2 regions of the Mesorhizobium sp. LNJC391B00 genome follow, and region 2 is predicted to be linked to the other one. Evidence: riboswitches for the same ligand, from Rfam matches in the RefSeq annotation. Region 2 holds a riboswitch; the other holds the start of a gene.
The links. Region 2 has a riboswitch for S-adenosylmethionine ahead of X750_RS139685 (homoserine O-acetyltransferase). Riboswitches for the same ligand answer to the same signal wherever they lie in the genome.

Region 1: it holds a riboswitch for S-adenosylmethionine, as region 2 does, so the genes downstream of both, X750_RS160005 (O-succinylhomoserine sulfhydrylase) here and X750_RS139685 (homoserine O-acetyltransferase) in region 2, are expected to answer to the same signal.

Annotation. Positions count from the first base shown of each region.
Region 1 covers NZ_AYWI01000001.1:583,495-589,929, reverse strand. The annotation lists gene araD1 (AraD1 family protein) at 171-1,166, shown strand; gene X750_RS159990 (hypothetical protein) at 1,194-1,643, shown strand; gene X750_RS159995 (ABC transporter substrate-binding protein) at 1,660-2,430, opposite strand; gene X750_RS160000 (2'-deoxycytidine 5'-triphosphate deaminase) at 2,532-3,626, opposite strand; SAM riboswitch at 3,767-3,844, shown strand; gene X750_RS160005 (O-succinylhomoserine sulfhydrylase) at 3,902-5,092, shown strand; gene X750_RS160010 (ceramide glucosyltransferase) at 5,104-6,255, opposite strand.
Region 2 covers NZ_AYWI01000013.1:103,951-110,385, forward strand. The annotation lists gene X750_RS139695 (prephenate/arogenate dehydrogenase family protein) at 1-426, opposite strand, end outside; gene hisC (histidinol-phosphate transaminase) at 431-1,540, opposite strand; SAM riboswitch at 1,667-1,744, shown strand; gene X750_RS139685 (homoserine O-acetyltransferase) at 1,805-2,974, shown strand; gene metW (methionine biosynthesis protein MetW) at 2,971-3,585, shown strand; gene X750_RS139675 (DUF1330 domain-containing protein) at 3,593-3,913, opposite strand; gene X750_RS139670 (glycosyltransferase family 2 protein) at 4,162-5,097, shown strand; gene X750_RS139665 (DUF1194 domain-containing protein) at 5,149-5,937, opposite strand; gene X750_RS139660 (ABC transporter ATP-binding protein/permease) at 6,002-6,435, opposite strand, start outside.

The DNA of each region.
Region 1 (6,435 bases), on a different contig from region 2:
GATCGCGGCGCAGCCGGCAAATTGTCGGCATAAGAAGTCCCCCGAGGGATCAAGCTCGCGAGCGCAATCCGGACGAAGAGTTCAACCCGTGGCGCGGCGAGGTCCGAGCCGCGCAGGTCAAGGTTTGCCAAGAGGCATCCAAGGCCAAGCACATGAGAGAGGATTTCATCATGCTAATCTCCCAGATCCTCGACGACGCCGAGACCATCCGCGTCGTCGCCCGCAATGGCGGCGGCAAGACCAGGATCATCAACGGCGCCCGCAGCGTCTATTCGCTGGCCATGGAAGCCGCGCGCACCGGAACGGGCCTCGCCGCGCTGATCGAACGCAAGGGGTTCGGTGAAGCGATAGACCTCGACGCCGTCTACAAGAAGGGCCGGCTGGAGTCGCCGATCAATCATCCCGATCCTGCGCATCTGCATCTGACCGGCACCGGCCTGACCCATCTCGGCTCGGCGGCGACGCGCGATTCCATGCACAAGAAGCTCAGCGATGGCGGCGAGGAGCAGCTTACCGATTCCATGAAGATGTTCCGCATGGGGCTCGAAGGCGGCAAGCCGGCCAAGGGCCAGACCGGCGTGCAGCCGGAATGGTTCTACAAGGGCAACGGCACCATGGCGGTGGCGCCGGGCGCCGCACTGATGTCGCCGGCCTTTGCGCAGGACGCCGGCGAGGAGCCGGAAATCGCCGGCATCTATGTCATCGGCGACGACGGCGCGCCGTTCCGCGTCGGCTTCACGCTGTCGAACGAGTTTTCCGATCATGTTACCGAGCGGGTGAACTATCTGTTCCTGGCACATTCCAAACTGCGCAACGCCTCGTTCGGGCCGGAAATCCTGATCGGCGACCTGCCGGCCGACGTCAGGGGCTCATCGCGAATCTATCGCGACAGCAATTTGCTGTGGGAAAAGCCGTTCCTGTCGGGCGAAGCGAACATGTCGCACACAATCGCCAATCTCGAACATCATCACTTCAAATATTCGGCCTTCCGCCAGCCGGGCGACGTGCATGTGCACATGTTCGGCACGGCGACGCTGTCCTTTGCCGACGGCATCAAGACTCAGGCCGGCGACGTGTTCGAGATCGAGGCCGCGGATTTCGGCCTACCGCTGCGCAACCCGCTGGAGATTGAGCAGCCGGTTAAGGTGGCGGTGAAGGCGCTTTGAGGCAGCATCACAATTTGGGAGCCGGAAATGAACGGAATGCGGCTTGTCATTGTGTTCACGGGCGTGGCCCTGTTCCTGACCCAACCGTCGGTGGCCTTTAGCGCCGGCCAGTGCAGCCCGAAGTCCTATCGTGAAGCCCGTTTGGCGATGACGAGCCGTCTTCTGGCAACCGGCTATTCGAAAGCCCAGGTGAGCTTTCTGATGCGCAACACGGATCACATGACATCAGCGCTTTGCAGCGACAGGCTGAACAACAATGGCAAGGTCTGCGGCATCGACTCCGCCAAGGCCCATGTCCTCGGTTGCCTCGACAAGCAGTTGTTCCCGTTGAAGCGCGGCTCAAACGCTTCGCTCGACGAGGTCAAACTGACCGAAGGCTTTTGGGGCAGGAAACGTTTGGCCGCACGCGAACTGCTGTTTATCGGCCATTTTCATGCCTGCCTTGGCGCCGCGAAAGAGTATCTCTTTCGCGGCTGACGCCGGCGGACGGGACTCAATAAATATCGAAATCGAAATACTTGGCCTGGATCTTCTTGTAAGTGCCGTCGGCGACGATGGCGTCTATCGCCGCATTCAGCTTGTCGCGCAGCGCCGTGTCTTCCAGGCGGACAGCGATGCCGGCTTGCGTCTCGGTGCCCTTGACGTCGCCGACAAGCTTGCAGCAGCCTTCGCTCGCCTTCTTCAGCCAGTCCATCAGCACGAACTTGTCGGAGATGACGGCGTCGAGACGGCCGTTCTGCAGGTCGGTGATCGCCTCTTCCTGGGTGGGGTAGAGTTTCGCCTCGGCGCCGGCCTTGCCATAGGCGTCCTGCGCATAGTCGGCCTGGGTGGTCGAGGCCTGCGCGCCCACCGTCTTGCCGGCAAGGGCTGCCGGTTCGGTGGAAGTGAGGTCGCTGTCCTTCGGCGCCACCAGCGCCAGCGGCGTCGTGTAGTATTTGTTGGTGAAGGCGACCTGTTTCTTGCGCTCCTCGGTGATGCTCATCGAGGCGATGATGGCGTCGAACTTTTTCGCCTGCAGCGCCGGGATGATGCCGTCCCAGTCCTGGGTGACGATCTCGCACTCGACCTTCATCTGCGCACACAGCGCATTGGCAATGTCGATGTCGAAGCCCTCGATCTTGCCGTCCGCGGTGATGGTGTTGAAGGGCGGATAGGCGCCCTCGGTGCCGATCTTCAATTTCTCCTGCGCCTCAGCCAGCGAGCCGGCCGATATCACCAGCATGGCAGCGCTCGCTGCCGATATGATCCATCTTGAAATCTGCATTTTGGTTCCCCTTGCGCGCCGTTCTCTTGCCGGCCACCGAAAGGCAGCCAAGCATGGTGAGGCAGCGCAGGCAAGTATTTTGCCTGACGGTGATCGAAGGTTCAGCCGGCGGGGCGGAAATGCTTGGAGAGCTTGAGGCCTTGCGCCTGGTAATTCGAGCCGAGATCGGTGCCGTAAAGCGCCTGCGGCCGCTTCAGCATGTGTTCGTAGACCAGCCGGCCGACGATCTGGCCGTGGTCGAGGATGAACGGCACTTCGTGGCTGCGCACTTCGAGCACCGCCCGGCTGCCGGTGCCGCCTGAGGCCGAATGGCCGAAGCCCGGATCGAAGAAGCCGGCATAGTGAACACGGAATTCGCCAACCAGCGGATCGAAGGGCGTCATCTCGGCGGCGTAGAGCGGCGGCACGTGCACGGCTTCGCGGCTGACCAGGATGTAGAACTCGTCCGGGTCGAGCACCAGTTCGCCGGCGCCGCTCTTGTAGAGCGGCTCCCAGAAATCGACGGCATCCTGGGCGGCGCGCTTGTCGACATCGACCAAGCCGGTGTGATGCTTGCCGCGATAGCCGACCAGGCCGTTCTGGTCGCCGTCAAGATCGATCGACAGCGCAATGCCGCCGCCGGAAATGTTGGGCGGCTCGGTCGCCACCAGCATCTCGGCGCGGTGCAATTCGTTCAGCTCTGCCTCCGACAACAGCGCGTTTCCGGTGCGAAAGCGGATCTGCGACAGTCGCGATCCGGCGCGCACGACGATCGGGAAGGTGCGCGGACTGACTTCGAGATAAAGCGGCCCGTGATAGCCGGCGGCGATCTTGTCGAACTCATGGCCGCGATCGGTCATCACCCGGGTGAAGATGTCGAGCCGGCCTGTCGAGCTCTTCGGGTTGGCCGAGGCGGACACGTTTGCGGGCAGCGCCAGGCTTTCGAGCAGCGGCACGATGTAGACGCAGCCGGTTTCCAGCACCGCGCCCTCGGCGAGACTGAACTCATGCAATTTCAGCCGGTGAAGCTTGTCGGCCACCAGATGATCGGGACCCGGCAGGAAGGAGGCGCGCACGCGAAAAGCCTTGTCGCCGAGCCTCAGATCGAGGCTCGCCGGCTGCACCTGGTCGACATCGAGCGCGCGCGGCGACTCCAGCGCGCCGGACTGAAACAGCGCGGAAATGTCCTGATCGGGAAGAATGCCTGTCTGCCGCAAAAGGCTGGCTCCGCTCCAAGGTCGGTCTCTTTGTGGCAGGTTCTTGCCGCAAAACCGCTGGATATTATTGCGGAACCTGCCTGGTACAAACCTCTTAATGAAGCCGGCAATTGACGCAAGCGCAGGTGAGGTCTAAAGGGTCGTTATCCCGTGGTGATTTGGCCGGTCGGCTTGCAGCCACGTTAAACAAGTCGCTAAAGGACCGTCGGGCCGCAAGGCCATATGGACCGGTTGCGACTTTCGCGGCCGGTTTTTTTGTGTCTGGAACAAAAGCGATGAGCACCAAGAAGCGTAACTGGAAGCCTCAGACCGCACTCGTGCACGGGGGAACACTGCGTTCACAGTTCGGCGAGACGTCGGAAGCGATGTATCTCACCCAGGGCTATGTCTATGAAACGGCGCAGGCCGCGGAAGCCCGTTTCAAGGGCGAGGAGCCGGGCTTCATCTATTCGCGCTACGCCAACCCTACCGTCGACATGTTCGAAAAGCGCATGTGCGCGCTGGAGGGTGCCGAAGATGCGCGCGCCACGGCGTCCGGCATGGCGGCGGTGACGGCAGCGCTCCTGTGCAGCGCCAAGGCCGGCGACCATATCGTTGCGGCGCGCGCGCTGTTCGGCTCCTGCCGCTGGGTGGTGGAGACGCTGGCGCCGAAATACGGCATCGAGGCAACGCTGGTCGACGGCACCGACATCGCCAACTGGGAAAAGGCGGTGCGGCCGAACACGAAACTGTTCTTCCTGGAAAGCCCGACCAATCCGACGCTGGAAGTGGTCGACATCGCAGCGGTGGCGGCGCTCGCCACCTCGATCGGCGCCAGGCTGATCGTCGACAATGTCTTTGCCACGCCCTTGCAGCAGAAGCCCTTGCAGCTCGGCGCCCATATCGTCGTCTACTCCGCGACCAAGCACATTGACGGCCAGGGACGCTGTCTCGGCGGCATCATCCTGTCGGACAAGAAATGGATCGACGAGAATTTGCACGACTATTTCCGCCACACCGGCCCGAGCCTGTCGCCGTTCAACGCCTGGACGCTGCTCAAGGGCCTGGAGACGCTGCCGGTTCGGGTGCGCCAGCAGACGGAAAGCGCGGCCAAGATCGCGGATTTCCTGGCAGGACGGCCGGAAATCGCCCGCGTCATCTATCCCGGCCGCGCCGACCACCCGCAGGCCGACATCGTCAAGAAGCAGATGACGGGCGGATCGACGCTGATCTGCCTCGACGTCAAGGGCGGCAAGCAGGCGGCCTTCGCCTTGCAGAACGCGCTCGACATCGTGCTGATCTCCAACAATCTCGGCGACGCCAAGAGCCTGATCACCCATCCGGCGACCACCACGCACAAGAACCTCAGCGACGAAGCTCGCGCCGAGCTTGGCATCGGGCCGGGAACGCTCAGGCTGTCGGTCGGTCTTGAGGATACGGACGATCTGCTGGAGGACGTTGCGCAGGCGCTGAAGGCAGCCGGATAGGCCGCGAGGCGTCACGCTCCCGACGAAACCTCTTCCAGTTCGGCCGTCTTGGTGCCGATGGTCATGGTGTTGCCGCGCCAGTCGACGGCGCCGCTCAGCCAGCCGCGCGCCCAGATGGCGGGAAGCATCATGTCGCGGACCATCATCGCCGGGACCATGCGCAGCGACAGATGCCAGCCCTTGGCCGCGGCCAGCGCGCATTCGGGAATGTAGGCCGCCGTCAGCACGGCCATCACCGTGGCCGGCAGGCTGATGCCGGCACTTGCGGCCGCCACCAGCGCCAACGCCAACGGCACGGCGACGCCGGTCAGGATCTCGGGTGCGAAAAACAGTGGGAAGGTGACGCGGCGCAACCGCGCCCAGCGCGCCTGGCGCGACCAGATGTCGGCAAGTCGGCGCTGCCCCAGTGGTTGCTCGAAAGGCGAGGCAACGAGATTGACGTGCAGGCCCAGTCCGTTGACCAGCTTGGTTGCAGCAGCATCCTCGGCGATCTCGGCGGCCAGCGCGCGGATACCGCCATTGGTATCGAGCATCGGCTTGTTCCACAGCATGCTCTTGCCCTGGGCAAAGCCGAGACCGAGCGCCTCGCCGGCATATTGCCAGCGCGCCTGCAGCGTGTTGAGGAACGCGCATTCGACCTCGGCCCAAAAGCCATCCGGCCGAGAGCCGATCGGCGTCGAGCAGATAAGCCCGGTATTGGTCCGCCAGGCCGCCATCAGGTGCTGGACGTAATCCCTTGGCATCAGCACGTTGGAATCCGCCAGAATAACCCAATGATAGCGCGCCGCTTCCCAGCCCTTGACGCAGTTGTTGAGCTTCGGGTTGCTGCTGACGCGGTCGTCGCCGATCAGCAGCCGGGCCGGCACGTTGGGAAACAGGACGATCGCCCTGTTTATCAGTTTGACGACGGGATCGTCGGCGTGAGCGACGCAGAAGATCAGTTCGTAGCGCGGCCAGTCGAGCGAGAAGGCTCGCTGCAGCGTCTCTTGTGTGAACGGCTCCACGCCGCGCGACGGCACGACGATCGAGACCGGTGGCTGCTCGCCGGACGGCGGAGGGATAAGGCGACGCGCTTGCAGTTTCGACGAAGCAAGCAGGATGCTGGCGAGATTGGAAAGAAGCAAAGCGGAGGAAGCGAAGGCGGCTGTGAGAGCTGGTTCCATCGAGATCTGGTCACTCCGGAAAGGCCGCTCGCGGCTGCTTTGTCAGTCGACAGATGGGCCTTGAGTCGCCGGCAAGGTTTGCGCACACCAACATTGTCATGTGTCACTTAAATGACATTGTTGTCGGCACTGCGCTTTGAGGCTGGCAGGACATGCCGCTCTGCGCGTATCAAACCGCAT
Region 2 (6,435 bases):
GAACAGCTCGGCGAAACCCGCATCCGGGCCCGATTTCTCCGTACCCGCCAGCGGGTGTCCCGGAATGAAGTGCACGCCGTCCGGCACATAGGGCTGCATTTGCGCAATGACGGAGGCCTTGGTCGAACCGACATCGGTGAGGATGGCGCCTTTTTTCAGCGCCGCTGCGATCTCTTGCGCCACCTCGCCCGACGATCCCACCGGCACCGAGACGATGATCAGGTCGGCGTCGCGGACCGCTTCCCTGGCGTCGGTGGTGTAGCTCTCGCCAAGACCGAGCTCCTTCGCCCGTGCCAACGTGGCCGGGCTGCGCGTCGCGATGGCGACATGGCGGGCCAGGCCCTCGCGGCGGATGATGCGGGCCAGCGACGAGCCAATCAGGCCGATGCCGACCAGCGCGATCTTTTCAAACATCGGTAATGTCATTGTTTCAGCTTTTCAGGAATGTCGTGAGGGCGTCGATGACGCCGCGATTGGCTTCTTCGGTGCCGACGCTCATGCGCAGCGCATTGGGAAAGCCATAGCCGGTAACGCGCCGCAATATATAGCCGCGCTGGGTGAGGTAGTCGTCCGCCGCCTCAGCCGAATGCCTCTTGTCGTCGGGAAAGTGGATGAGGACGAAATTGCCGACGCTGGGCGTCACGCGCAGCCCAAGCTTCGTCAGTTCTTCATTCAGCCAGGTAAGCCAGGTCTGGTTGTGCAACGAACTGCGCTCGACATGGGCGCGGTCGCGGATGGCGGCAATGCCGGCCTCGATCGCTGTTGCGTTAACGTTGAAAGGGCCGCGAACACGGTTGATGGCATCGACGATGTGCAGTGGGCCATACATCCAGCCGATGCGCGCGCCGCCAAGGCCGAGCTTGGAGAAGGTGCGGGTCATGACCACATTCTGCGCGCTGCCCGCCAGCTCGATACCTGCCTCATAGTCATTGCGCCTGACGTACTCGGCATAGGCCGCGTCCAGCACCAGAAGCACGTTGCCCGGGAGCGCGGAATGCAGGCGGCGGACCTCCTGGAATGGCAGATAGGTGCCGGTCGGGTTGTTGGGATTGGCGAGGAAGATGATTTTGGTCCGCGGCGTCACCGCGGCCAGGATCGCGTCGACGTCGGCGCGCTCCTCGGTTTCCTTCACAGCAACCGGCTTGGCCCCCGCCGACTGAATGTAGATCTTGTAGACCATGAAGGCATGTTCGGTAAAAATCGCCTCATCGCCTGGCGCAAGATAGGTCTGCGCCAGCAGGCCAAGTATCTCGTCGGAACCGTTGGAGCAGATGATGTTTGCCGGGTTGAGGCCATGCACCTCGGCGATCGCCTCGCGCAGCCGGCGGGCGGTGCCGTCGGGATAGACATCGAGCTTGCTGGCCACTTCGCGCGCGGCCTCGATCGCCTTCGGCGACGGGCCGAGCGGGTTCTCGTTCGACGACAATTTATGGACCTTGGCGACGCCGGCCGGTGCCGTGCTCTTGCCCGGCACATAGGCGTCGATGTCCATAATGCCCGCGCGGGGAGTCGGCCGTGCCTTGTCCGCTGTCTTGTCCATGTCGCAAATCCATCGAGAATGCCTCCGTCCGGAGGCCGCAGCGGAAATACAAGCCGTAGCCGCGAATGTCGAGAGGCGGGCAATAGCTGGCCGTTGACGCCGGGCCGCACGAGTTCTAGAAGAACGCAACAGTTCCGTGGTGATTTGGCCGGTCGGCTTGCAGCCACGTTAAACAACTCGCTAAAGGGCCGTTTGCGTGACGTAACCGGCTTTGCGATCGCATTGCCGGTTTTTTATTGCCTGACGGCGGGCAAGGAGAGTCACATGGCCGCGCTCCGCGCTACAAAAACCAACAACGAGGCCGACAACCCGTCGAGCCCTGTGTTGCGTTTTGGCCCTGACAAGCCGCTGAAGCTCGACGCCGGCACGCTTTTGTCGCCGTTCCAGATCGCCTACCAGACATATGGCGACCTCAACGATGCCCGCACCAACGCCATCCTGGTCTGCCACGCGCTGACCGGCGACCAGCATGTCGCCAGCACCAATCCGGTGACCGGCAAGCCCGGCTGGTGGGAAGTGCTGATCGGTCCCGGCAAGATCATCGACACCAACCGCTTCTTCGTCATCTGCTCCAACGTCATCGGCGGCTGCCTCGGCTCCACCGGTCCGGCCTCGACCAATCCCGCCACCGGCAAGCCCTACGGCCTCGACCTGCCAATCATCACCATCCGCGACATGGTGCGGGCGCAACTGATGCTGGTCGACCATTTCGGCATCGAAAAGCTGTTTTGCGTGCTCGGCGGCTCGATGGGCGGCATGCAGGTGCTGGAATGGGCGTCATGCTATTCCGAGCGCGTCTTCTCGGCCCTGCCGATCGCCACAGGCGCACGCCATTCCTCGCAGAACATCGCCTTCCACGAGGTCGGCCGCCAGGCTGTCATGGCTGATCCGGACTGGCATGGCGGCAAATATTTCGAGCACGGCAAGCGCCCGGAAAAGGGGCTCGCCGTGGCGCGCATGGCCGCCCACATCACCTATCTGTCGGAAGCCGCCCTGCACCGCAAATTCGGCCGCAATCTTCAGGACCGCGAAGCGCTGACCTTCGGTTTCGACGCCGACTTCCAGATCGAAAGCTATCTGCGCCACCAGGGCATGACATTCGTCGACCGCTTCGACGCCAACTCCTACCTCTACATGACCCGTTCGATGGATTATTTCGACCTCGCCGCCGATCATGGCGGCCGGTTGGCCGACGCGTTTGCCGGCACCAAGACCCGCTTCTGCCTGGTGTCCTTCACCTCGGACTGGCTGTTCCCGACCGAGGAGAGCCGCTCGATCGTGCATGCGCTCAACGCCGCCGGCGCATCGGTCTCCTTCGTCGAGATCGACACCGACCGCGGCCATGATGCCTTCCTGCTCGACGAACCCGAACTGTTTGCCGCCATCAAGGGCTTCATCGGCTCGGCGGCCCGCGCAAGGGGGCTCGCCTCATGAGCGTCAATGGCAGCCAGCGCGTCGACCTCGAAGTCGTGGCCAACCTGATACCCCCGCAGTCGCGGGTGCTCGATGTCGGCTCCGGCGACGGCCTGCTGCTCGAACTCCTGCAGGAGACCAAGCAGGTCGACGGCCGCGGGCTGGAGCTGTCACAGCGCGGCGTCAATGAATGCGTTTCGCGCGGCCTCTCGGTCATCCAGGGCGATGCCGACACCGACCTCGAATTCTATCCGGACAAGGGTTTTGACTTCGTCGTTCTGTCACAGACGCTGCAGGCGACCCGCAACCCGAAGCTGGTGCTCGACGAACTGCTGCGAATCGGCAACCGCGCCATCGTCTCCTTCCCCAATTTCGGCCACTGGCGGGTGCGGCTGTCGCTGTTCGTCAATGGCCGGATGCCGGTGACCGCGGACCTGCCCTATTCCTGGTACGACACGCCCAACATCCATTTCTGCACCATCCGCGACTTCGTCAATCTGGTCGACGAACTCGGCGCCTCGGTCGAGAAAGCCACCGCGCTCGACGGCAACGGCCAGAAGATCGGCCTGTCGATGCCATGGTGGTTCTGGAATTTCTTCGGCCAGCAAGCGGTGTTCTTGCTGAAGCGGTAGTTTGCCCCTATTCCAGCACGTCCGTCGCCTTGTGCGGGTGCTGAACGCCATCGGCGATGATCACATCGGCGTGGGAGTTGTCGGTGCGCAAGGCCAGAATCTCGCGATAGGCTGATGAATCGTACCAGCCCCACGCATGCGCCCTGTCCGGAAACTCGATGACGGTCAGGTGCCCGGGCCATTCGTTTTCGACCACGTCCATGTCGCCGCCCTGGACAAGGAAGCGGCCGCCGAACGGCTCCAATGTGGCGTCGATCCTCTGCAGATACTCGACAATCTGCGGGCCCATTGTGACTTGACGCATATGGGCGACGGCGTAGGCGGCCATGGCTGAACTCCCTGTGAGATCGAAGCCCGACGACCGGCTTCGTTGGCGCAATCTGCAGACATGATGGCCATCGGTCGATTACGTCTGGGGTAATCGGCCGGCTTACCGGCGTCCTGGCTCAACAGTTTGTGATGACATTGCCGCTGGTTTTTTGTAGCGTCGAATCGAATGCCATCCCGGTTTAAGGCTTGGACGGCGACCATCAAAACCTCCGGCCTCCAGGCATTTGGGGGCACAATCGAAGCAACATGTCCAAGGCAACCGACCTCGCTCCGCTGATCTCGGTGATCACACCGACGCACAATCGCCGCAGCAAGGTGGTGCGCGCCGTGGAGAGCGTCCTGGCGCAGAATTTTCCCCGGTTCGAACATATTGTCGTCGATGACGGCTCGACCGACGGTACGGCAGCCGCACTTGCCGAAATCCGCGATCCACGGCTGATCTATGTTGGCTCGAAATGGCGCGGCGCCAATGCCGCCCGCAATGCCGGCATCGAGCGGGCGCAGGCGCCGGTGGTGACATTCCTCGATTCCGACGACGTCTATTTGCCGGATCGCCTGGCGCGGACGCTGGAGCAGTTCGACAACAATCCCTCGCTCGAAGTGCTGATCAGTTCCTTCGTGTCGCTGAAGGGCAATCGCCGCACCAACTGCGTCAACCGCGAGGCGCTGCTGAGCCGCGACTCGCTGGAGCGGGCCCTTGTCGCGCAGACCATCTTCATTGCCGGGTCGGCAATCACCGCCCGGCGCGAGTCGCTGCTGGCCATCGGCGGCTACGACAGTGACGTCACGCGCATGCAGGATCGCGAATTGTTGCTGCGCTTTGCCCGTCGCAGCGGCGCGCAGCTGTCCGAAGTGATCGACTGGAAAAAGTACAACTCGGAGAATTCGATCTCCGGTCGCCGGGACGGCTATGTCGAAGCCTATGCGAGCTTGATCGACAAGCACCCCTATATCGCCGACCGCTACCCCTACATTCCGCCTTACATGATCGCCCGGCAGCTCATCGCCGATGCGCTCAAGGGCAGGGTTTCGCAGGCGTTCTCCGGCTATATGGCCAACCGGTCGTCGAAGGCGCTTGGCTATTCGCTGCCGCAGCTGTTGCGTGGCTATGTCGGCGGCCGGCGCTGGCGCCGCGATCTCTATGCCGAATTTCGCGACAAATACGGTGCACGGCCGGCCTGAAGTTTGCCGGCAAGCCGCGCAGCGGCTTTCCCCTCCGAACTGCCTCAAACCTCATTTGTCGAGTTCCGGCAGATATGGGTCGGAATATAGCCGCCGGTCGCGTTCGCCCTGTAGGCAGTCCATGGGTGCGGCGGCATCGATCGGGACCACGGTCGCATCGGCGATGCCGCTCACCTCCAGGATCAGCTTGCGGCGTATGGCGGTGGCGAACTCCGAGGCCGCATAGATCGGCAACACGAAGGAGCCGGGCCCACAGGTGACGCACTCGTCATAATACTGGTCGAGATGGCTGAAGGTCGGCGACGGGCTGATCAGGATCGGCAGGCCGTTGATGACGATGCCCTTGGCCACCGCCGCATCGCGTGTCGTGGCGACGGGCGGCCCGGTGTTGTTGGGACCGTCGCCGGAAATGTCGATGACGCTGCGTGGCGCATCGAACCCCGTGCCCTCGAACAGCCCGGCGCCGAAGGCAAGCGCACCGGAAATCGAGGTGCCGCGAAAGCTGCGGAACGGCCGCGCTTCTATTCTGTCGGCGAAGGCGCTGGCGCTCTCTGCGCTGTCGATCACCTGCCAGGCGATGACGCCATCCTCGCGCACGACGCCCGCCCATTCGAAATAGGCAAGCGCGATGCGCCCGGTGGTTCCCGAGCGCACGGCCTTGATGAAATCGGGATGCCTGAGCGCCTCGACATAGCCAGCGCGCTGCAGCGCGAACTCCCTCTCGTCCATCGACTGTGAGATGTCGACGGCCAGCACCAGTTCGACATCCACGGCAACGGCCGGTGCAGCCACGGGCGTGGTGCAGGCAAGGCAGGCAAGCAGGCTGAGCGCATCGAGCATGGCCGCACCACGGATGTTTCGACCCGTGAATCTTCGCCGCGATCGCGGCGAAATAAAGCCCCTTCTACTTCTTTCGCCGCACGGCCGCTTTCGGCGGCGGGTCGATGGCGCCGGTCCTGACTCGGGCGGGTTTCAGTGGCGCAGCACCCGTATCCTTCACGATGTTCAATGCGCGTGGAAAGAAATGACCATTGTGCAGTCCGCGCCCGATGTTGAGGATCGCGGTTTCCGGCAGGCGTTTCTCCAGCATGGACAGCACCCTTCGCAGCGAAGGACCATCGAACGCGTCCATCGCTTCGTCGATGATCACCCATTTCGGCTGCCGCAAGGCCAGCCTAGCGAAGGCCAGCGACCGCTGTTCGTCATCGTTGAGTTCACGCTCCCAGCGTGCGGAACGGTCGAGCGAGGATGACAGCCGCTCGAGGCCGACCTCGGCCAGCACCGCCCCAAAATCAGCATCGCCAGCCGGCGCCGAGCCATTCGGATGCAGCACTTCTC